3 regions of the Arthrobacter sp. P4_F11 genome follow, and region 1 is predicted to be linked to each of the others. Evidence: riboswitches for the same ligand, from Rfam matches in the RefSeq annotation. Region 1 holds a riboswitch; each other region holds the start of a gene.

Region 1 (7,545 bases):
GGGCGCCTGAGCCGTCAGGTGCGCCGGCGTCCCCGGACCGCCCGGCGGCCACGGCGGTGAGGGCCTGCGCCCAGGGTTCGGGCTTCATGACCATGCCGGCGCCGCCGCCGTAGGGGGTGTCATCGACCGTGCGGTGCCGGTCGGTGGTGAAGTCCCGCAGGTCATGGACCTTGAGGTCCAGCAGGCCGTCCTGGCGGGCCTTGCCGATCAGCGACAGCTCCAGCGGGGCCAGGTACTCCGGAAAGATGCTGACGACGTCGATTCTCATCTACGCGTTGCCCTGCTCTTCGGAGTTCCGGGCCGCGGCACCTTGGGCTTTGGGATCCTGGGCTGCGGGGTTTTGGGCATCGGGGTTTTGGGCCTCGGGCGCCTCGTCCGTGTTGACTTCGAACAGTCCGGGCGGCGGGGTGACGAGGACGTACTTTTCAGCCACGTTAACCTCGGGCACAATCTGCTCGACAAAGGGGATCAGGACTTCCGTGCCGTCGTCCGTGGTGACGACCAGCAGGTCCTGGACGGGCAGCGTGTGCAGCGCCGAGACCTTGCCGACCACATTGCCGCCCACGCGGACCTCCAGGCCCACGAGCTCGTGCTCGTACCAGCCCTCGTCGTCGTCCTCGGCGCCGATGTCTTCAGTTTCGATGAATAGCTTGGCGCCGCGCAGGGTCTCGGCCTCGTTGCGGGTCTCGATCTCGTCAAAGGCCAGCAACAGGATGTCCTTGTTCCAGCGGGCGCTGAACACCGTCAGCGGCCCGGCCGAGGCGGGTTCCACGATGAACTGGGTGCCGGGGACAAAACGGTCGCCGGGCGCGTCGGTGAGCACCTGGACGGTCACTTCGCCGCGGATGCCGTGGGGCTTGCCGATTCGTGCCACCTGGAGCTGCATCTGTTCCTCTGTTCGGGGTTGGTGATTCTGTATTCTCTGGTGCGGAATAACGGGAAAACAGTCCGGCCCCTCCACCATTATCTGGTGAAGGGGCCGGACTCAAGACAAGTAGTGCTGAAAGCGTTACCGGCGGCGGTCGGTGTCGACGACGTCGACCCTGACCGGCTCGCCGTCCGCCAGCGCCGCAACCACAGTGCGCAATGCGCGTGCGGTCCGGCCCTGCCGGCCGATCACCCGTCCGAGGTCGTCCTGATGAACGCGCACCTCGAGGGTTTCCCCGCGGCGGTTGTTCTTCGCACTGACCTTGACGTCCTCGGGGCTGTCAACAATCCCGCGGACCAGGTGTTCGAGCGCTTCTGCCAGCAATTTACTCAGCCTCGGTGGTCTCTGCTTCGGCGGCGTCGGCGGGAGCCTCGGCAGCTTCGTCCTTCTTGGCCTTCTTGGTGATGGCTTCCGGGATGATCACGGAACCCTTTTCCGGGGTAACGAAGGCAGCCTTGGGAGCCTTGGTCTTCAAGGTTCCCTCCTGGCCCGGGAGACCCTTGAACTTCTGCCAGTCACCGGTGATCTTCAGGATCGCGGCAACCTGCTCGGACGGCTGTGCGCCGACGCCGAGCCAGTACTGGGCACGGTCCGTGTCGACCTCGATGTACGAGGGCTCTTCGGTCGGGTGGTACTTGCCGATCTCTTCGATAGCACGGCCATCACGCTTGGAGCGTGAGTCCATGACGACGATGCGGTAGTACGGTGCGCGCATCTTACCGAAGCGCTTAAGGCGAATCTTTACGGCCACTTTTGTGGTCACTCCTGTTTCTGAAACGGGGTCGAGCCCGGCGTTCTGCACCCGTGGGGCGGGCCGTACTTGGGGGTTCTAAAGGACAAGATCCAGACGCGGAGAGAGGGGCCACGCAGATCGAGTACCTGTTCATTGTGCCAGATCACCGGCAGGATTTCGACTTGACACGAGCTTGGCGCACCACCGCGCGGCCTGGAAGCGGCCTCGAGGGCCGGTCAGGACGTCCAGACGAAGAGGCCGGACCTGGTGGCGGGGTCGACGCCGGCGGCGAGCTCGGCAATCCGGCGGACGTAGTCCCGGGCCTCGTCCGGACCGAAGGGCATGTCCTCCTCGGCGGCCCAGTTGGCGGCGACATCCTCCAGGACGTCACCCTCCCCTTCGGTTTCATAGCTGAGCAGTTCCGCCAGCGTGCGGACCATTGCCGCCGGGACGCCGAGCAGCGAGTCGCTGGCCACGTCGACCATGGCCAGTTCATAGTCCGCGCCCGGGGCGTGCACGGCGACGCCGGCGAGGTCCCCCAGCCGCTCCACCTCGAAGTCGCTGATCTCCGGGATGCGGACGGCGCCCGGGGCGGCCGGGCTGCCGCCTTCCAGTGCGCCGGCGCGCTTGAGGGCTTCTTCGTGGGTGGACACAAAGAGTTCGGTGAATCCCATGCAGCTGGTCCTTAGGGTTCGGCGGTCCGCAGACCGCTGTTTTCGACGTCGCTTCAGCCTAGCCGCTTCAGCATGGCCCCGCCCCGCCCGCTGGACATGCCCTCCCCTAACCCTGAGCACTGGACATATGGCAGCTATGTCCATTCGCGACTGCGGGCACTGGGCATGTTCCGAAGTCCCGCCTGGGAACAGTGGACATGTCCCTCGCTGGCCCGGTGAACCCTACCCGGCCCGTGGACATGCCCTCCCCTAACCCTGAGCACTGGACATATGGCAGCTATGTCCATTCGCGACTGCGGGCAATGGACATGTTCCACTGTCCTGCTGGCGAAGAGTGGACATGTCCTTCGCTGGCCCGGGGAAACCGACCAGGGCCCGCTGGGCATGCCCCGTCCTGACAGCAAGGAATGAACATATGGCAGCTACGTCCATTCCCGGCGGCGAGCAATGGACATGTTCCGGAGTCCCGGTCCCGAGCAATGGACATGCCCAGCGGTCCCGCCGGCGAAGAGTGGACATGTCCAGCGGAAAGCTGTGCGCGCTGGACACGCCCAGCGACCAGCTTGCCTAGGGAGAACTTCTAGCGCACGGCGACGCGGATCCGGTTGCGCCACGGATCCTCGAAGCGCAGCTCGGCGCCGGTGTGGTGGGATTCGACGCCGGCAACCTTGAGCCGGTCGGCCAGGGCCGCGACGTCGTCGCCGGAGGGCACCTCGATGAGGACTTCACCCAGGCCCAGCGTGTCGCGCCGGGGACCCGCGCCGCGGCTGTTCCATACGTTCATGGCCATGTGGTGGTGGTAGCCGCCGGCCGAGACGAACAGCGCCTGGCCGTGCCAGCCCGCGGTCTTTTCGAAGCCGAGCGTGCCTACATAGAAATCATGCGCCGACTGGACGTCGCCGACCTGCAGGTGGACGTGCCCGACGCCGGCGGCGCCCTGGCGCTGGCCTGCCACGGACTCCTCGGTCAGGTATTGCTGCAGGTAGCGCTGCGGCGGCAGGGCGAGACTGTCCATGACGACGTTCTTGCCCTCCCAGGACCACGCCGCCCGCGGCCGGTCCCAGTACAGCTCGATGCCGTTGCCTTCGGGGTCGTTGAAGTAGAACGCCTCGCTGACGAGGTGGTCCGCGCTGCCCGTGAAGGACTGGGGCTCGTACTGGGCCGCGGTGGCGATGGTGGCCGCCAGGGAGTGCTGGTCCTCGAAGAGGAGGGCGGTGTGGAAGAGCCCGGCCTCGCCACGGGAAGGAAGAAACAGGTCCGGGGCAGGCGCCAGATGCACCAGCGGCTTCTGCTGGCGCCCAAGGTAGAGCCCGCCGTCCTGTTCGGCCACGGTCTCCAGGCCGAGGGCGCGCTGGTAGTAGTCGGTCATCAGCTTCATGTCGCCGACCTTGAGCATCACGGTGCCCATGGTGAGTTCGGCAGGAAGGAGGTCTTGGGTGCTGGCTTCTGCGGTCATGGCAACGCTCCGTGGATTTGTTAGCCGCCGGCCTTCGGCGACTCTATATAAAGCTAAATTACTTGAAGCTTCAATTTATTCCTCATGACCGCCTGGCGCCCGGTCCACCGGCAGCCCACGCAGCACGATATGCCGGATCTGGCGGAGCGTGGCCGGATTGCTCCGCGGATCCTCGGCGGTGACGAGGACATCAGCACTTGCCCCTTCACCGATGGACTCCGCGCCGAGCCAGGTCCGCGCCGACCAGCTCGCGGAGTCGAGGGCGGCAGCGGCGGTAAGGCCGGCGGCGTGCAGGGCCTGGATCTCGTCCACGATCCTGCCATGGCTGATCACGCTGCCGGCGTCGGTACCGGCGTAGATTGCCACCCCGGCCTCGTGGGCTTCGAGGATCCGCTCTGCCCGGCGCTCCCACAGCGAGCGCATGTGGGCTGCGTAGCGGGGGAACTTGGCCGCCGCCCGGGCGGCGATGTCCGGGAACGTGGCGATGTTGATCAGGGTGGGCACGATCGGAACACCCTGTTCGAGGAAGCGCGGCAGGTGCCGCGGCAGCAGCCCGGTGGCGTGCTCGATGCAGTCGATCCCGGCGTCGAGCATGTCATCGAGGGTGTCTTCGGCGAAGCAGTGTGCGGTGACGCGGGCCCCCTCATCGTGGGCGGCCCGGACGGCGTCCTTGACCGTCCGGGCGGGAAAACTGGCGGCGAGATCGCCGGCGTCGCGGTCGATCCAGTCCCCCACGAGCTTGACCCAGCCGTCGCCCGCGCGGGCCTGCTTCCGCACGGCCTCGACGAGATCCTCCGGCTCGACCTCGACGGCCAGGCCCGGCAGGTAGCGCCGGGTCCTCGCGAGGTGCCGGCCCGAGCGGATGATCCGGGGAAGGTCCACGCGTTGCTGGAGCCAGCGTGTGTTGTGGACGGCGCCGGCGTCGCGGACCAGGAGCGTCCCGGCGTTGCGGTCCGCCAGGGCCTGGAATTCCGCGGTGTCCTCGGTAACGTCCCCGCCCGGGCCGAGGCCGATGTGGCAGTGTGCGTCCACGAGACCGGGCATGACCCAGCCGTCCAGCACGAGCTCCGGCGCGGCCGCGGGCCGGCGAAAGGTCAGCCTGCCCTCCACCGACCACAACCCGTAGCAGACCTGGTCCGCCGCCGTGAGGATGGGCCCGCTGAACTCGATGATGCTGGTCATGGCCTAAAGCCTAATCCGCATGGCAATCCGCGGGCCCAGATCATCGAGCCCCAGCTGCGCTTCGTGGATCCGCAGGGCAGCCAGCGCCTGCCCGGGCCGGGCGATTTCCTCGAACCCGCAGCCCGCGTAAAACGGCGCATTGAACGGGACGCCGGCGAAGGTGCAAAGCGTCATCCATGAATAGCCGCGGCCCCGGGCCGCATCGAGGGCCGCCTCCACCAGGGACCGTCCGATCCCCCGCCTGCCAAAGTCCGGCTGCACGGAGAGTTGCTCCAGATGGGCCTGGCCGCCGAGTTCGTCAACGCGGGCAAAGCCTACGGGCGGAGTTCCGGCGACAAGTATGAACAGCGGCTCGACCGGCGCCGTCAACTGCGGAGCCGGGAGCGGCCGGTTCCCCAGTTCCTCTATGAGGACGGCGTCTGCTGCGGCCTCGAAAGCCGGCAGCGCCGGGAGATCTTCCGGCGTCGCGGTCCGGATGCGGGGCAGCGCCTTGGGCAGAGTCACCGTGCCACGTTAACACCGCGGCCCGCCGCCCGCGTCACACTCGACGGCCGGCCGGAGGTGCGTGGTAGCTTCGTCTACGACCACACGGGTGCCCCTGCAGGGGCTGAGATCGGGCTGACGCAGCCTGCGACCGTTGAACCTGTCCGGGTAATGCCGGCGAAGGAAGTGAGTATTTCCGTGAACTCCCAAGTGACACAGCACAGCCCTGCCCACAATGAGTCAGCCCCCACTGGGCCAGCCCAGCACGGGTCTGCCCCAAGCCAGCCTCCGGCCCCCACACAGTCGCTGAAGTCCCACTCGCTGGCCTTCAGCACGGACCCGGAGCACGGCATCCGCGTGCCGGTGACCGAGATAGCCCTGGAACCCTCCCCGGGCGGCGTCCGGAACCCGCCGTTCCGGGTCTACCGCACTGCCGGCCCGGGCAGCGATCCCGTCCGCGGCCTCGAGCCGTTCCGCACGCCCTGGATTGAAGCCAGGGCGGACACCGAACCCTACGCCGGCCGCGAACGGGAGCTGCTCGACGACGGCAAATCGGCGGTGCGCCGCGGTGCGGCGTCGGCCGAGTGGCGGGGCGGCCGGCCGGTGCCGCGCCGCGCCGTTGAGGGCAGGACCGTCACGCAGATGCGCTACGCCCGGGACGGCGTGATCACCCAGGAAATGCGGTTCGTCGCGCTGCGGGAGAACTGCGATGTGGAGCTGGTGCGCAGCGAGGTGGCCGCGGGCCGCGCGATCATTCCCAACAACGTCAACCACCCCGAATCCGAGCCGATGATCATCGGCAAGGCGTTCCTGGTGAAAATCAACGCCAATATCGGCAACTCCGCCGTGACCAGCTCCATCGCCGAGGAGGTCGACAAACTCCAGTGGGCCACGCAATGGGGCGCGGACACCGTCATGGACCTCTCCACCGGGGACGACATCCACACCACGCGCGAGTGGATCATCCGCAACTCCCCCGTCCCCATCGGAACGGTCCCGATCTACCAGGCGCTGGAGAAGGTCAACGGCGAGGCCAACGCCTTGACCTGGGAGATCTTCCGGGACACCGTGATCGAACAGTGCGAGCAGGGCGTGGACTACATGACCATCCACGCCGGCGTGCTGCTGCGCTACGTGCCGCTGACGGCCAACCGGGTCACCGGCATCGTGTCCCGCGGCGGCTCCATCATGGCCGGCTGGTGCCTGGCGCACCATCAGGAGAATTTCCTCTACACCCACTTCGACGAGCTGTGCGAGATCTTCGCACGCTACGACGTCGCGTTCTCCCTGGGCGACGGGCTGCGGCCCGGCGCGACGGCGGACGCCAACGACGCGGCACAGTTCGCCGAACTGGACACCCTGGCCGAACTCACCCAGCGGGCCTGGGACTTCGATGTGCAGGTCATGGTGGAGGGCCCCGGGCACGTGCCCTTCCACCTCGTCCGGGAAAACGTGGAACGCCAGCAGGAACTCTGCAAGGGCGCCCCGTTCTATACGCTCGGGCCGCTCGTCACGGACATCGCACCGGGCTACGACCACATCACCTCGGCGATCGGCGCCACCGAGATCGCCCGCTACGGCACCGCCATGCTCTGCTACGTCACGCCCAAGGAACACCTCGGGCTGCCGAACAAGGACGATGTGAAGACGGGCGTGATCACTTACAAGATCGCGGCCCATGCCGCGGACCTCGCCAAGGGCCACCCCGGCGCGCACGAACGCGACGATGCGCTGTCCAAGGCGCGGTTTGAGTTCCGTTGGCGGGACCAGTTCGCGCTGTCCCTGGACCCGGTCACGGCCGAGGCCTTCCACGATGAGACGCTTCCCGCGGAGCCGGCCAAGACAGCCCACTTCTGTTCGATGTGTGGTCCGAAGTTCTGCTCCATGCGGATCAGCCAGGATATCCGGGACGAATACGGTTCAGCTGATTCGCAGGCGGCCCTGGCGCAGATGGCGGCCGGAATGCGGGCGAAGAGCAACGAGTTCCTCGCCTCGGGCGGCAAGGTCTACCTGCCGCAGCCCTCGGTGGGAGGACGCGCAGCTTCCTAGGAGGCCCGGGCGTGCTGGTGCCGGCTGACCTCGGCGATGT
Region 2 (7,545 bases), on a different contig from region 1:
GGCTGGTTCTGGTCCACGCACACGAACCTGCGGTCGAGTTTCGCGGCCACGGACCCGAGCGTGCCAGAACCTGCGAAGAAGTCCAGGCACCAGTCGCCCGGCCGGCTCGAGGCCGCAACCACGCGGCGGATCAGCCCCTCCGGCTTCTGCGTCGGGTAGCCGGTTTTCTCCTTGCCGGTCGGCGAAACGATCGTGTGCCACCACACGTCCGTGGGCAACTTGCCGAGCTCGCGCTTGGCGGGGGTCACCAGTCCGGGCGCCATGTAGGGCTCACGGTCCACCTCGGCGCTGTCGAAGTGGTACTTCGCCGGGTTCTTGACGTAGACGAGGATGTTGTCGTGCTTGGTGGGCCAGCGGTACTTGGCCCTTGCACCGTAGTCGTACGCCCAGATGATCTCGTTCAGGAAACATTCGCGGCCGAAGATCGCGTCCAGCATGACCTTTGCGTAGTGCACCTCGCGGTAGTCCAGGTGCAGGTACAGAGTGCCGTCGTCGGCCAGGAGCCGCCAGGCCTCCACGAGCCGGGGCTCGAGGAAGGACCAGTAGTCGCTGAACGCGTCGTCGTACTTGTGCAGCGCGCCCTTGATGGTGTCGTAGGACCGGCCCTTGAACCCGACGCGGTCACCCTCGCCGCCGGCGTTGAGCACCATCCTGGTTTCCTGGCGCCGCTGGACCCGGCCGGTGTTGAAGGGCGGGTCCACGTAAATCAGTGTGAAGGCGCCGTCCGGCAGCGTGGGGAGGTATTCCGCGTTGTCCGCGTGAACCACCAGGTTGCTGCCGTCCGGCGCCCAGACGGTGTCAGTCATGGAGGGGATTAGGCCTCGGCGCCGCTCGGCTGTGCGTCGCCGCCGGCCACTACCTCGCCGTTGCGGCGGCGGGTGCGGGTCCGGCGCCGGGCACGGGTCGCCCGGTCCACCTCGGTGGGGGCCTTCGCCGGAGCGGCGGCGGCAGCTTCCGGTCCCTGTCCGTTCGCGGGGGACGCCGTGGCGGCATCGGCCTCGGCGGGACGGCGACGGCGGTCGCCGGAGCGGCCGCCGGCTTCGGTGCCGCTGCGGCGCGAGTCACGTCCGCCGGTGCGGCTGCCCTCGCGGGCGCCGTCACGGCTGCTCGTGCGGCTGCCTTCACGGGCGCCGTCACGGCTGCTCGTGCGGCTGCCGTCCTTTGCGCCGTCCCTTCCGCTGTCCTTTGCGCTGGTGCGCGAGTTCTTCTTGCCGGTCTCGCCGAGGTCCTCGAGGACCTCCGCGTCGACGCCGGCCAGCACACGCTTGTCGCGCGGCAGCCGGCCCTTGGTGCCTGCGGGGATGTCGAGTTCCTCGAACAGGTGGGGCGAGGACGAGTAGGTTTCCACGGGCTCGGGGTAGCTCAGGCCGAGGGCCTTGTTGATGAGCCCCCAGCGCGGCATGTCGTCCCAGTCAACAAAGGTCACGGCGGTGCCCTTGTTGCCGGCACGGCCGGTGCGGCCCACGCGGTGCAGGTAGATCTTCTCGTCTTCGACGCACTGGTAGTTGATTACGTGGGTGACGTCGTCGACGTCGATGCCGCGGGCGGCGACGTCGGTGGCAACGAGGACGTCCACCTTGTTGTTGCGGAAGGCGCGCAGCGCCTGTTCGCGGGCGCCCTGGCCGAGGTCACCGTGGATGGCGGCCGCAGCAAAACCGCGGTCCACCAGTTCCTCGGCCACCTTCGCGGCGGTGCGCTTGGTCTTGGTGAAGATGATGGTCCGGCCGCGTCCGCGGGCCTGCAGGATGCGGGCTACCACTTCCACCTTGTCCATGCTGTGGGCACGGTAGATCAGCTGGCGGATGTCGCGCTTGGTCAGGCCCTCGTCGTCCGGGTCCGCGGCGCGGATGTGGGTCGGCTGGGTCATGTAGCGGCGGGCCATGGCGATGACCGGGCCGGGCATGGTGGCGGAGAACAGGAGCGTTTGGCGGACCGCGGGCGTGCCGGCGATCAGGGTCTCGACGTCCGGCAGGAACCCAAGGTCCAGCATCTCGTCGGCTTCGTCGAGGATGACGATCTTGACGTTCTTCAGGCTCAGGTGCTTCTGCTTGAAGAGGTCGATCAGGCGGCCGGGGGTGCCGACGACAACCTCGACGCCGTTCTGCAGCGCCTCGACCTGCGGCTCGTAAGCGCGGCCACCATAGATGGTGGCGATGCGGGCGTTGCGCTTCTTGGCGGCGTTTTCGAGGTCCTTGGCTACCTGGACGGCGAGCTCGCGGGTGGGCACGATCACCAGGGCCTGCGGGGCGCCGGGAACGGCCAGTTTGTCGAAGCCGGCGTCGTCGCGGCCGACGACGCGCTGCAGCGCCGGGATGCCGAAGCCGAGCGTCTTGCCAGTACCGGTCTTGGCCTGGCCGATGATGTCATGCCCTGCCAGTGCGACCGGCAGGGTCATGGCCTGGATCGGGAAGGGGTGGGTGATGCCGGCGTCGGCCAGGGATTCCACGATGTCCGCGCGGACATTGAAGTCGGCAAAGGTCTTCTCGGCAATCTCGTGCGGCTTTTCGTCCGAGATGATGGTCTCTTCGGGCTCGATGCTCTCCGTGCCGGACTCATCGGTCAGAAGCTGGTGCGTGTGCAATTCACTCACAGGGGAGTTTCCTTATTCATTTTGGGCTGCGCTGCTTGCTCAACGGGGCCGGCCATGGCGGCCGTTCCGGAGCACGCTCAGGCGCGCAAGCAATTCCAGTGGAAGCCGATCGCGGGCTATCTAAATGCTGGCACTGGGGACCAGCGGGTGTATCTCAAGATCGCGTAGGGGCGGGCTTGTTGAATTCGAAAATCATGGAAATCAACGACCGGGCATCCATTTCTACCTCTTCAGTCTAGCTGTACAAGGCGCGGATCCTCGACTGGGCGGGTGATTGCGCCTCGGAAGGTGACCGGGAGGGCGGCCGGCAGCGCTGGCTGGCGACGGCGTGGGGACGGCCCGCGGACCGCCAGCGGGCCGTCAGCCCACGAGCTCCAACTGGATTTCCCGCGTGGCGATGTCCGAGGACACCACCCGGACCCGGACTTTGGTGCCCGGTTCCAGCTCGCCGGGGCAGCGTGCGGTCACGGCGGGCTCGGCGATCTGGACGATCCCGGACGGGCCGTTTCCGTTGCCGTTGGTCTTCCCGTTGCCGTTGCTGGTGCCGTTGGTGCCCTTGGCCGGCTTGGGACCGGAGATGACGACAGCGTCGAATTCCTGGCCGATGTGGTTGACGAGCAGCGCCGCCTCAACGGTGTCCAGCGACAGCCGCTCCAGTTTCGCGGCCAGCTGGTCCGAGGTGCCCATGATGGCAGGGAGGGACGGCAGCGCCTCCCGGGCCCAGGCAGGAACTTCGGTGCCGTTGCTCAGGGCCTCGCAGATCACCAGCACGAAGCGGTCGACCAGCCGCCGCAACGGTGCCGTGGAATGGGCGTAGGCGGCGCCAATGGCGGCCTGGACGGCGGCGTTGGGCACTGTGCCGTCGAAGGGTGTGTATCCGGCACCGCGGAAGAGCATCCCGGCCGAATGCACAATGGCCAGCTGCCGGGGGTCCGTCGGGTCAAGGGTCCGCAGGTACTCGCCGTAGCGCATTTCCCCGTCCCAGGGCTTGCCGAGGGCGTGGGTCTGCCGGTGGAAGTGGCGCAGTGACGCCTCGTCCGGGGCGGGCATGGTGCGCAGGATGCCGACTTTGCCCTGGAGCATGAGCGCCGCGGCGGCCATCCCGGTCATGAGTGAAATCTGGGCGTTCCAGTCCTCCACCGGCAGCGGCGGGGCCGCCACGATCCGGTAGCCGCCGTCGGGCAGTTGCTGGATCTCCTGTTCCGGCATGTTCAGGCTCGCGCCGCCGCGCAGGCGTTCCAGTTCCACCCGTTTAATGCCTACTTCTTTCAGCAGCTGCAGCACGGGCGACGCGGTGCCGGCGTCGAGCTCGGCCTGCACGCCCTTGTAGTTGAGCTTCGCGCGGCTGCGGACCTGTGCCCGGCGCACGAGGACCGAGGCGACCTCTGCCGCGGCGTCGAGCTCGAACTCCCAGACGAAAGCAGCGCACAGCTGCCCGGCGAGCAGGCTGCCGGCGGCCTCGCTGATGATCTCCGGATGCAGCGGAATCCGGCCGTCCGGGGTGTAGAAGGTCTGGCCGCGGCGCCGGGTCTCGGCGTCGAGCGCCCCGCCCGGGGCGACAAAAGAGGGGACGTCGGCGATGGCATAGAAGACCTTGTAGCCGCCGTCGCTCCGTTCGATAAAGAGGGCCTGATCCAGGTCGGTGGACGACGCCGGATCGATGGTCACGAACTCGACATGCGTGAGGTCAAGGTCCGGGAGCTTGTGCTCGGCCACTGCCGCCTCCGCGTCGCGCAGCACAACTTCGGGGAACGGGCCGGGCAGTTCCAGCGTGGTGCGCAACGCCTTGAGGGCCCCGGCAAGCTGGTTCTGCTGCTCGTGGACACTGGGGGTCAGGCGATGATGGGACACGAAAATCAGGGTAGCCCGATTTCCGCTATTAGTCTTGGATGATGAGCGCAACTGCGGACGATCCGGCCCTCTACAACAGCTTCATCGCCGACCTGCTGGGAGTCTTGGCGTACGGCGAGCTTTCCGCCTTCGAACGGCTGTCCTCGAGTGCCCGGTATTCGCCCACGCTGCATGACCGTGCGGTGCTGGGCAGGATGGCGGTGGTCGAGTTCCAGCATTACGAACTCGTCCGAACCCGCCTCGAACACATGGGCTTGGATACGGAGGCCGCCATGCTGCCGTTCCAGCCCTCGGTGGACCACTTCCACGAACGCACGCGCCCGTCGGACTGGTACGAGGCCCTCATGAAGGCCTACGTGATCGACACGGTCGCCGCGGACTTTTACGGCGTGGTGGGCCGGTACGTCGACGCCGCGACCCGTGAGTTGATCGGGCAGGTCCGCTCCACCGGTGAGTCCACGGCCGTGCTGCAGGCCCGCCTCAAGGCGGCCCTGGCCGATGACCCCCGGCTCGCGTCGCGCCTGGCGCTGTGGGCCCGGCGCCTGCTGGGGGAGGTCCTGAACCACGCCCAGCGTGTCAGCGCTGAGCACGCGTTCCTCGGCGGACTGTCGGGGCTGGACGACGCCGGCGCCCGGGCGCTGGTCAACGGCCTGGCGGCCGAACTCGCAGCGAATCACGCGCGCCGGATGACGGAGCTGGGTCTCGCCGGATAGTTTCAGTGCCGGCCGGTATTACGGGCCGGGGACCTGCTTAGGATGCGGCGGCGTCCAGCGCCGCCAGCAAGGCTCCGGCCGCGTGGGCCGGATCAGCGGCGTCGGTGATCGCCCGGACCACGACGATCCGCCGGGCACCGGCATCGACTACCTGCTCCACGTTACTGAGGTCGATCCCGCCGATCGCGAACCACGGCAGCAGGCTTTCGTTGACCTTGCCGGTTCCCTCCGTGTCCGCCCCGCCGATCGCCTGGGCGGCGTAGCGCACCAGATCGAGGCCGACGGCGGCGCGTCCGGGTTTGGTGGGCGTCGCCCACACGGGGCCAACACAGAAGTAATCGAGTCCTTTGCGGCCGGGCGCGGCAGCGATGGCGGCGTCCACCTGCTTCGGGCTGTGGGTGGACAGGCCGATCACGGCATCCTTGCCGAGAAAGCCGCGGGCGGCGTCGAGCGAAATGTCCTTCTGACCGACATGGAACACCGGAGCCCCGGACAGGGAGGCGATGTCCGCCCGGTCATTGACGGCCCACAGACGCCCGTGGCGCTGCGCTGCGGTGTGCAGGACCTCCAGCAGTTCCAGCTCCTCGGAGGCCTCGAGCGACTTGTCGCGCAACTGGATGATGTCCACGCCGCCGGCGAAGGCGGCGTTCACGAAGTCCTCGAAGTCGCCGCGGTCCCTGCGGGCGTCGGTGCAGAGATAGAGGCGGGCGGTGGTGTGGAGAGGGTCCTGGCTCATGGGACCAGCCTAGTTCCTCTAAACTGGGCGCATACCGCGGGAGCCCGCAGCAGCCATGTCGCCGCTGCCCGGCTGAGAGGGCGTCAGAGCCGACCGCTTGACCTGATCCGGCTAGTACCGGCGTAGGGAAGGAATTCTTCATGGGCACACGAGCAGGCCGTGCGGCCGGAGCCGCAAATGACGCCGCCGCCCAGGTTTGTGACACAGGGCCCGGTACCGCAGAGGGAATCATCGCGGGGGATTCGACTGCCGACGTGGCCGTGATCGGCGGCGGGGTGATCGGCCATGGCATCGCGTTCGAGGCCATCCGCTCGGGCCGATCCGTGGTCCTGATCGATGATGCTCCCGGCAGCGGAGCCAGCTGGGCCGCGGCCGGCATGCTGGCCCCCGTCAGTGAACTGCACTACCAGGAGGAGCAGCTCCTGGAACTGATGCTTGAGGCCTCCCGGTTGTGGCCAGGATTCGCTGCGGCTCTCGACGCCGGTGCCGCCGGCGCGGATTCCCCGGCGGGTACCGGCTACTTAACGACGCCGACCCTGGCGGTGGGGGCCGACGCGGCGGACCGGCGCGCGCTCGCGGACTTGAGGGAAGTCCAGCAGGCGTGCGGCCTGGCCGTGGAGCCACTGACAGTGCGCGAGGCACGCACCCGGGAGCCCCTGCTGAGTCCCGGCATCTCGTGTGCCTTCGAGATCCCGGCCGACCACCAGGTGGACCCCCGCCTGCTGATCACCCGGCTCGCGGGCGTGCTCGGTGCGGAAGGCGGCAGCTTCGTCCGGCGGCGCGCGGCAGGCCTGCTGTGGCAGGACGGACAGGTGGCGGGTGTGCGGTTGGCCGGCGGCGGTACCGTGCGGGCTGCCGAGACCGTGGTCGCCAACGGGCTCGGTGCCGCCGCGCTCGAGGAGCTTCCGGCCGGGCTGGCGCTGCCGGTGCGGCCCGTCTACGGCGACATCCTCCGGCTCCGCGTGCCCCCGCATCTGCAGCCGCTGCTCACGGCCACCGTGCGGGGCATGGTGCGCGGCGTCCCGGTGTACATCGTCCCCCGCCAGGACGGCACCGTGGTGATCGGGGCCACCCAGCGCGAGGACGGGCCGTCGGATCCTCACGCGGTTTCCGCCGGCGGCATTTACCAGCTGCTGCGGGATGCCCAGCAGCTGGTGCCCGCGGTCGCCGAGCTGGAGCTGCTGGAAGCCACGGCGCGGGCCCGGCCCGGCACACCGGACAACGCCCCGCTGTTGGGGCGGGTCGCACGACCGGACGGCGGGGACGTCCCGGGGCTCATCATCGCCACGGGATTCTTCCGGCACGGCGTCCTGCTGACCCCCGCCGCTGCAGTCGTGTGCCGGCAACTCATGGACTTCACGCCGGACCCGCGCTGGGCCGGGTTCCGCCCCGACCGTTTTTCCCGCATCCCGGATACGTCCGGGGACAGCCCCAAGAAGGAAGCAGCATGAACATCCGACTCAACGGAACGGAGCAGAGCGTCGCCGACGGCGCCTCCGTCTCCACACTCGTCAGCCAGCTCACGGGCCGGAGCATCGGCCCCGACGGCCGCGCTGCCGACGGGCGGAAGCTCGGTGTCGCCGTGGCCCGCAACGCCGAAGTGGTGCCGCGCAGCCAGTGGCACGCCACGGCGCTCGCCGACGGCGACGACGTCG
Region 3 (7,545 bases), on a different contig from region 1:
TCGACGACGGCGGGCAGGCCGCCGGCCCGGAACGGGCCGCGCTGCAGCTGCGAACCGGTGCCCTCTGCCAGAATCCGCTCAACGCCCTCGCGCGCCAGCTCCAGCTCGCCCTGTTCCTCAAGCACCGGGGCCACGAAGTCCACGAGCGCCCTGACCACGTCCGCGGCCGGGGCCGGGGTGAAGGTTCCGAAGTCCAGGAGCTCTCCGCGCAGTCCGCAATTGCTGGCTTGCCAGGCGGCCATCCGCAGCAGCAGCGTGGGCACCGGGGCGGGATCGACGCCTTCGTTCCATTCCCGCGCGGCGGACTCCACGAGGGCGCGCACCAGCACGGCAATCAGGGCAGCATCTTCGGCCCGCAAGCAGACATCCGCGACCCGGATCTCCACGGTGGGATGCTGACGGGCCAGCCGGGCGTCGAAATAGACCATCCCCTCGTCCATCAGGACGCCGCTTTCGACCAGCCGGGTGACCACGCGGCGGTAGACGGGCAGGCTGCCGAAGATCATCGTGGGACCCGAGCCCGGCCAGCGGTTCCAGGCCTGGGTGCGGTAGCTTTCGAATCCGGTCTCAGCCCCGTTCCAGTAGGGGGAATTCGCGCTGAGTGCTATCAGCACGGCCAGCTTGTCGCGGATCCGGTCCATTACCGCCACGCCTTCCTCCGGGGACTCCACAAAGGTGTGGACGTGGAGGCCGCAGGTCAGCTGGTTCCGGACGGTGAGCCCGAAGCGCTGCTGCATGGTCATATAGCGCGGATTCGGCGTCAGGTGGGTGGCTGAGCCTTGGGGCGACGTGGCCAGGGCCGCGACGCGCCCGCCGTGCGCCCGGGCGGCCTGGTCCGCAAGGGACCGGCCACGCCTGAGCTGCCGGAGCAGTTCCGTGTATTCCAGGCACGGATGCGTCTGGGTCTCGATCTGTTCGAGCTTGAGCTCGTAGCTGAAGTCGGCGCCTTCGTGGACCGGTTTCTGTGCCGGGAGAACCCTGGCGGCTTCCTGCTGCGGCGGCACCAGACTCGGCAGCATGAGCTCAGCGAGGGCAAGCAGCATCCCCGATTCGGGGTCCACTATCAGCAGTTCTTCCTCCACGCCGAAGGTGCGCATGAATCTATTGTGCGTCAGGATCCGCCGAAACGCCCCACACCAACGCGGGGCTCAGTCTTGGAAATACTCGATCTTCGCCCCGATGGTGTTCAGCCGCTCGGCCAGGTCCTCATAGCCGCGTTCAATGACATAGATGTTCCGCAGCTCCGAGACGCCACGGGCCGCCAGCATGGCCAGCAGCAGGCAGGCGGCGGGGCGGAGGGCAGGCGGGCAGCCCACCTCGGCCGCCCGCCACTTGCTGGGCCCGTTGACGTAAATGCGGTGCGGATCGAGCAGCTGGACCTGGGCGCCCAGCTTGTTGAGCTCGGTCAGGTAGATGGCCCGGTTCTCGTAGACCCAGTCATGGATCATGGTCTGGCCGTGGGCGTTGGCGGCGATCACCGCGAAAAAGGGCAGGTTGTCGATGTTCAGCCCGGGGAAGGGCATGGGGTGGATCTTGTCCTCCGGCGCCCGCAGCTCCGAAGGCTTGGTGGTGACATCCACCAGGCGGGTGCGGCCGTTGCGGGCAAAGTACTCCCCCGAAACCTCGAGCCGCTGGCCCATCTGCTCGAGCGTGGCGAGTTCGATTTCCATGAACTCGATCGGGACGCGGCGGATGGTGACTTCCGAGTTCGTCACGATGCCGGCGGTGATGAGGCTCATCGCCTCGATGGGGTCCTCGGACGGGAAGTATTCGATGTCAGCGTCGATCGACGGCCGGCCGGTGATCTTCAGCGTCGTGGTGCCAACCCCGGCGATGTCCACGCCGAGCATCTGCAGGTAGAAGCACAGATCCTGCACCATGTAGTTCGGGCTGGCATTGCGGATGATGGTGGTGCCACGGCGGTGGGCTGCGGCCATGATGGCGTTCTCGGTGACGGTGTCGCCGCGTTCGCTGAGCACGAAGGAGCGGTCGTGACCGTCCGACGGCGGCGCCTGCACCGCGTAGAACCCGGACTTCGCCTCCACGCTAAGGCCGAACTGGCGCAGTGCCTGCATGTGCGGCTGCACGGTGCGGGTGCCGAGGTCGCAGCCGCCGGCGTAGGGCAGCCGGTAGGTGTCGGCCTCGTCCAGCAGCGGGCCCAGGAGCATGATGACGCTGCGGGTCCGGCGGGCCGCCTCCACATCCATGGAGGCCAGGTCCAGGACGGCGGGGCGGCGGATCTGGAGGTCGTTCGCGTTGAGCCAGGTGCACTCGACGCCGATGCTGGTCAGCACCTCCACGATCCGGTTGACTTCCTCGATCCGGGCAAGCCGGCGCAGCGTGGTGGTCCCGCGGTTGATGAGGCTGGCGCACAACAGCGCGACGCCGGCATTCTTGCTGCTGTTGACGTCCACCGCGCCGGCGAGGGTGCGGCCGCCCTCGACGCGCAGGTGGGTCATCTGGGGCCGGCCCACCTTGACGATGCTGTGCCCGACGATCGCCTCCAGGCGCTGGATCATCTTCAGGCTCAGGTTCTGCTTGCCCTGTTCCATCCGGGCGATGGCGCTCTGGCTGGTGCCCAGCTCGGCGGCGAGTTGCCCCTGGGTCCAGCCCTTGGCGCCGCGCGCCTCGCGGAGCAGGATGCCTACATGTTCAGCAGTCGGTTGAGTCATGCTCCCGAAAATATCACGCATGATTTATAAACCACGGCAATTCCGGCCGGAATGGCGTCAATCTCACACGGATACCCACGCCATGCGATAACCGGCGGCGCCGGTCTACTGTCGCGTGAGGAAGACGAGGTTCCAGGTGCCCGCGCCGAGGGCCGCGGCGACGGCGGCGGCCGCGATGCCGAGCCCGCCCAGCAGCACCCAGGCATCGAGTCCGCTGAACGTGGAGGGCCGGGCCCAGGTCCGGGCGGCACCGCCGAACCCGCGGGCCTCCATGGTCACCGCGAGCCGCGAGGCGCTCCGGATCGCCTGCACCAGGAGGCCGAAACTCTGGCCCAGCGTGGCGCGGAACCGCTGACAGGGGTTGCCGCTCGAGCCCACGCCGCGGGCCCGCCGGGCCATGCCGATGGTCTGCCATTGCTCGGCCATGATTCCGACGAGCCGCATCGCGGCCAGGGTGCCCAGGACGAACCGGTGCGGCAGTTTCGCGTTCTGGGCCAGGGCGTCGGCCAGGTCCGTGGGGTCGGTGCAGCTCATCAGCAGCACCGCGGGCAATGCGATCGCGAGCCCGCGGAGCATGAAGCCGATCCCCAGCTGCAGGGAACCGGCGCTGACGGACCAGATCCCCGCATCGAGCAGGACTGGTCCGGAATCGGGCGCCAGGATGGCCGTGCTCCAGCCGCCCAGCGCCGCCGCGAGGATCAGCGGCCAGCCGCGCTGCCACAGCAGGGCCACAGTCAGGCCCGCCAGCGGCAGGAGCAGCAGTTCGAACGCCAGCGCCACCGACGCCGACACCCAGTCAATGGAGAGCGCCAGGACCAGGGTGATCAGGGTGACCGCCGTGAACTTGGCGAGCGGGTTGGCCCGGGTCAGCAGCGCATGGTTGCCGCGCAGGCTCAGTGCGTCCCTCACGGCGAAGCTCCCTCCCGCAGCTCGAGATCCGGGCCGGGAGCGTCCGCGGCTGCGGGTTCCCGTGGCCGGAGGCGGAGTTCGGCGCCACCGAGGACGGCGCTGAATTCGGCGTCATGCGTCACGGACACGACGGCGGTGCCGGCGTCGAGGAGCTCGGAGAGGAACGAGGCGAGTTCGGCCCAGGTATTGGCATCCTGGCCGAAGGTGGGCTCGTCCAGGACCAGCACCTGGGGGTGCGCCGCCAGCACCGTGGCTACCGAAAGGCGCCGCTTCTCGCCGCCGGAGAGCGTGTAGGGGTTGGCGTCCACAAGCTCGGTCAGCCGCAGCCGCTCCAGCAGTTCGTCCACGCGGTCTTCGCCGTAGCCGAGGTGGTGCGGGCCGAACATGAGCTCGTCGAGGACCTTGCCGGTGACGAACTGGTGCTCGGGCTCCTGGAAGACGGTTCCGATCCTGGCGATCAGCTGCTGGGCCTTCCACCGGTAGGGATCGGGTCCGGCGCCGTCGCGTGCGCGGCCACTGGAGCGACCACTGGAGTGACCAGTGGCGGGATTGCTCAGCTCCGCCGTGGCCGAGACTGTTCCCGCGACGGGCCGCAGGAGACCGGCCAGTGTCAGCGCCAGGGTGGACTTCCCCGTGCCGTTCTGGCCGGTGATTGTCAGCGCCTCGCCGGCGCGGACCCGGACCGAGACCCCGGACTGGACCGGACGCGGCGCGATGGTGCGGAAGCCGTCGCGCAGCCCAGCCCGCCGCGGCCGTTCGCGGGACACCGCGAGCGCGTCGGCCGTGAGCAGAGTCTGTCCCGCGCCCCGCGCCGGTGTCCGCATCCGCGTCGCCGGGACGTAGCCCGGCACCCAGACGCCCGCACCGATGAGCATGTCCCGCGCCTCGGTCAGGACCCGGTCCGGCGGTCCGTCAATCAAGACCGCGGAGTCCGTGGCGGACCCTGGCTGGAGCACCACGATCCTGTCCACCAGGTCTTTCCAGACCCCCACCCGGTGCTCCACGACCACCAGCGTGGCGCCCGTCTTGTCCAGGCAGCGGCCGACGGCGTCCCGGACCTCCAGGACGCCCGCGGGGTCGAGGTTGGCAGTCGGCTCGTCGAGCAGGAGCAGCCCTGGCCGCATCGCGAGGATCCCGGCGAGCGCCAGCCGTTGCTTTTGTCCGCCGGAGAGGGCCGCCGTCGGGTGGTCCAGCGGCAGCTGTCCCAGCCCGACGTCGTCGAGGGCCTCGCGCACGCGCGGCCAGATCTCCGCCGCCGGGACGGCGAGGTTCTCCGCCCCGAAGGCGACGTCGTCACCGAGGCGGGAGAGCACCACCTGCGTTTCCGGGTCCTGCTGCACCAGCCCGGCGCGGCCGCGCTGCGCCCGTGGCGCGGCACCGTCGATCAGGAGGCTGCCGGTCTCGTCTGTGTTCTCGGCGTCGCCGGAGTCGCCGGGGTCGCCGGACGCGCCGTCGCCCAGCACACCGGCCAGGGCGTGGAGCAGCGTCGACTTGCCGGCGCCGGAGGGCCCCAGCAGGAGCACGCGCTCCCCCGGCCGGATGTCCAGGTCAAGGCCGCTGACCGCGGGCCTGGTCCGTCCGGCATGCCGCCAGCCCCAGCCGCGGGCCGTGACGGCGGCCGGCCGGACGCCCGGTGAAGATCTCATGATTCTCTGCAGGATTCAGCGACGGGGCTCAGGAAAAGACGGGCTCCGTGGCGGCCTTGCGGGAGGCAAAGGAGCCCAGCACTCCAGTCTTCGCCAGGCCGCGGGTGGCGAGCCAGGCCAGTCCGCCGGCAATCACTGCGCCGGAGATCGTCGTGAAGACGATGTAGGCGAGCTTGTCGCCGGCCTCGTAGGCGATGTTCCAGCCCCACGGCAGGAATGAATCGTTCAGGCCGCAGAAGAGGCCCGCCCCGGCGCCGGCCAGCACGGAGACGGGCAGGTTGAACTTCTTGTAGAGGAAGGCCGCGAAGACCAGTTCGGCGCCGAGGCCCTGCAGGATGCCGGAGATCAGCACCGTGGTGCCGTACTGCGAACCCATGATGAGCTCGCCGGTGGCCGCGACGGTTTCGCAGAAGAGCGCGGCGCCCGGCTTGCGGATGATGAGCATGCCCAGCACCGCCGGGATCATCCAGCCGCCGGCGTAGAGTCCGCTCAACGGCGGGTAGACCGCGTTGACCGGAGTCGAGATCAGGTTCGCGCCCTGGGACCAGGCCCAGAAAATGACGCCGCCGGCAACGGCGATCAACGCGGCCACCACAATGTCCACCACACGCCAGCTGTAGTTGCGCCGGGCGGATGAACGGCTGGCGGAACCATGCTGTGCTGAAATATCTGTCATGTCGTCCTCCTGAGGAACAGGAGGGGAGGGTGCGCCGGCCGGTCTCGGCTTCCGCCGCCCTCCGCGCACCCTGAGAACTCGACTCCCTTGCGCCGGTACTAACCGGATCAGGTTCGAGGGTCTGCGGCTGTCCGCACTCTCAGCGCCCACCAAAGGTTTCCCCGGATTGTTCCGGCGATGCCCGACGGCGGCGCTCCCCTGTCGTAATTATTTTCGCCCTTGTGGGCTGGCTCAGTTTACACCCGGACGGCCGGGTTTTCAGTGGTGTGCCGTCACAATCGTGGACCGGACGGCGGAAGTCCCGGCGGCCCGGAAAACCCTCTTGGTAGAGTCGTCGTGCCGGACCCCCGGACCCGCCAGCGGGCGGCCTCGTCACCCACCGGAAAGCTGGAATATTTTGTCGCACACACCGGTCACCCAAGATCCTTTCGGGGAATACGATCCCGACTCCAGTGAGCCGCAGCCGCAGGGTTCCCTGGCGGTGCTCATCGGCCGCGTGCTGGCCGAGATAGAGGCGCTCCAGTTCGCGTCGTTCAGCAAGGATGACGCCCTGGACCTCGGGCTCCTTCTTGTCGAGCTGGGCAGGCAACGCTCGCTGCCCATCGCCGTCGACATCACCAAAGGCGAGCAGGTGCTCTTCCACGCCGCGCTGGACGGCGCCACACCGGACAATGAGCGCTGGATCAACGCCAAGAAGCGCACCGCCATGCGGTACGAGGTCCCGTCCCTGCTGGTGGGCCTCCGGGCCCGCGCCGCCGGCGGAAGGATTGAGGACAACGCCTGGTGGGATCAGTCGGAGTTCGCCGCCCACGGCGGGGCGTTCCCCATCTACGTGCGCGGCACGGGCGCCGTCGCCGTCGCCACCGTCTCCGGCCTGCCCCAGAAGGCGGATCACGAACTCGTGGTCGAGGCCCTGCGGATGGTCCTCACCCCGGAACGCTAGGCTAGGGGAAAACCGTTCCCGTCCCAAGGAGACCGAAGAATGAACATCCTCATCAAGCTGCTCGGTACCGGCGTCAGCCTCCTGGCCGGCTTTGCCGGCACCAAGCTGGTGGACACCATGTGGGAAAAGTCGACGGGCAACAAGCCGCCCAAGGGCCAGGAGGACGACGTTCCCACGACCCTGCGCTCGGCCCTGACGTTCGCCCTGATCTCCGCATCGGTCAGCGCCATCATCCAGGTGCTCGCCAACCGCGGCACCCAGCGCGCGATCACCCGCTTCGCCAAGACCCAGGACGTCGTCTGACCTGACCCGACCAGCCGCGGCGCCCACCGCGGCAGTCGAAGGCCCCGGCCGCGTCCGTCGATGTGCCGGCCGGGTCCGCCGGGCCGGTCGGGTCCGCCGGGCCGTACGGGGGCTCAGCGGTCGTCGTCGTCCGCTCCGTGCGTGGCCGCATGCTGGGCGGCCTTCTGGACTACCGCCTCGAGCTCGTCGGAGCTCAGCAGCTCCGGGTGCAGGTGCTTGGTCCGGTAGCCGGCCCGGCCCACCATGTGGGCGGACACGGGCACGGTGAGCAGCTGGAAGAGCCAGGCCACCAGCAGGACGGGCCACACCGACCAGGTGCGCATCTGCAGGCCGAGGGCCGCCAGCAGCAGGAACAGGCCGAGGACCTGCGGTTTGGTGGCCGCGTGCATCCTGCTC

What was found. A riboswitch is a leader RNA that binds a small molecule or an ion and turns the genes downstream of it on or off. The one in region 1 is predicted to bind thiamine pyrophosphate.
Region 2: linked by a shared signal. The riboswitch ahead of thiO (glycine oxidase ThiO) and the one ahead of thiC (phosphomethylpyrimidine synthase ThiC) in region 1 are both predicted to bind thiamine pyrophosphate.
Region 3: linked by a shared signal. The riboswitch ahead of AC1DRO_RS18555 (ECF transporter S component) and the one ahead of thiC (phosphomethylpyrimidine synthase ThiC) in region 1 are both predicted to bind thiamine pyrophosphate.

The regions. Positions count from the first base shown of each region.
Region 1 covers NZ_JBFUJK010000011.1:141,688-149,232, reverse strand. The annotation lists gene trmD (tRNA (guanosine(37)-N1)-methyltransferase TrmD) at 1-268, opposite strand, end outside; gene rimM (ribosome maturation factor RimM) at 269-886, opposite strand; gene AC1DRO_RS13750 (RNA-binding protein) at 1,010-1,252, opposite strand; gene rpsP (30S ribosomal protein S16) at 1,254-1,679, opposite strand; gene AC1DRO_RS13740 (hypothetical protein) at 1,898-2,335, opposite strand; gene AC1DRO_RS13735 (VOC family protein) at 2,916-3,791, opposite strand; gene AC1DRO_RS13730 (amidohydrolase family protein) at 3,867-4,973, opposite strand; gene AC1DRO_RS13725 (GNAT family N-acetyltransferase) at 4,977-5,477, opposite strand; TPP riboswitch at 5,552-5,659, shown strand; gene thiC (phosphomethylpyrimidine synthase ThiC) at 5,655-7,505, shown strand; gene AC1DRO_RS13715 (alpha/beta fold hydrolase) at 7,502-7,545, opposite strand, start outside.
Region 2 covers NZ_JBFUJK010000003.1:2,773-10,317, reverse strand. The annotation lists gene AC1DRO_RS04600 (DNA-methyltransferase) at 1-806, opposite strand, end outside; gene AC1DRO_RS04595 (DEAD/DEAH box helicase) at 815-2,590, opposite strand; gene AC1DRO_RS04590 (RNB domain-containing ribonuclease) at 2,951-4,441, opposite strand; gene AC1DRO_RS04585 (ferritin-like fold-containing protein) at 4,480-5,154, shown strand; gene thiE (thiamine phosphate synthase) at 5,192-5,890, opposite strand; TPP riboswitch at 5,917-6,037, shown strand; gene thiO (glycine oxidase ThiO) at 6,031-7,341, shown strand; gene thiS (sulfur carrier protein ThiS) at 7,338-7,545, shown strand, end outside.
Region 3 covers NZ_JBFUJK010000019.1:56,134-63,678, reverse strand. The annotation lists gene AC1DRO_RS18575 (glutamate--cysteine ligase 2) at 1-1,097, opposite strand, end outside; gene AC1DRO_RS18570 (UDP-N-acetylglucosamine 1-carboxyvinyltransferase) at 1,149-2,672, opposite strand; gene AC1DRO_RS18565 (energy-coupling factor transporter transmembrane component T family protein) at 2,778-3,581, opposite strand; gene AC1DRO_RS18560 (ABC transporter ATP-binding protein) at 3,578-5,227, opposite strand; gene AC1DRO_RS18555 (ECF transporter S component) at 5,256-5,903, opposite strand; TPP riboswitch at 5,970-6,113, opposite strand; gene AC1DRO_RS18550 (heme-degrading domain-containing protein) at 6,301-6,846, shown strand; gene AC1DRO_RS18545 (DUF4235 domain-containing protein) at 6,886-7,149, shown strand; gene mnhG (monovalent cation/H(+) antiporter subunit G) at 7,263-7,545, opposite strand, start outside.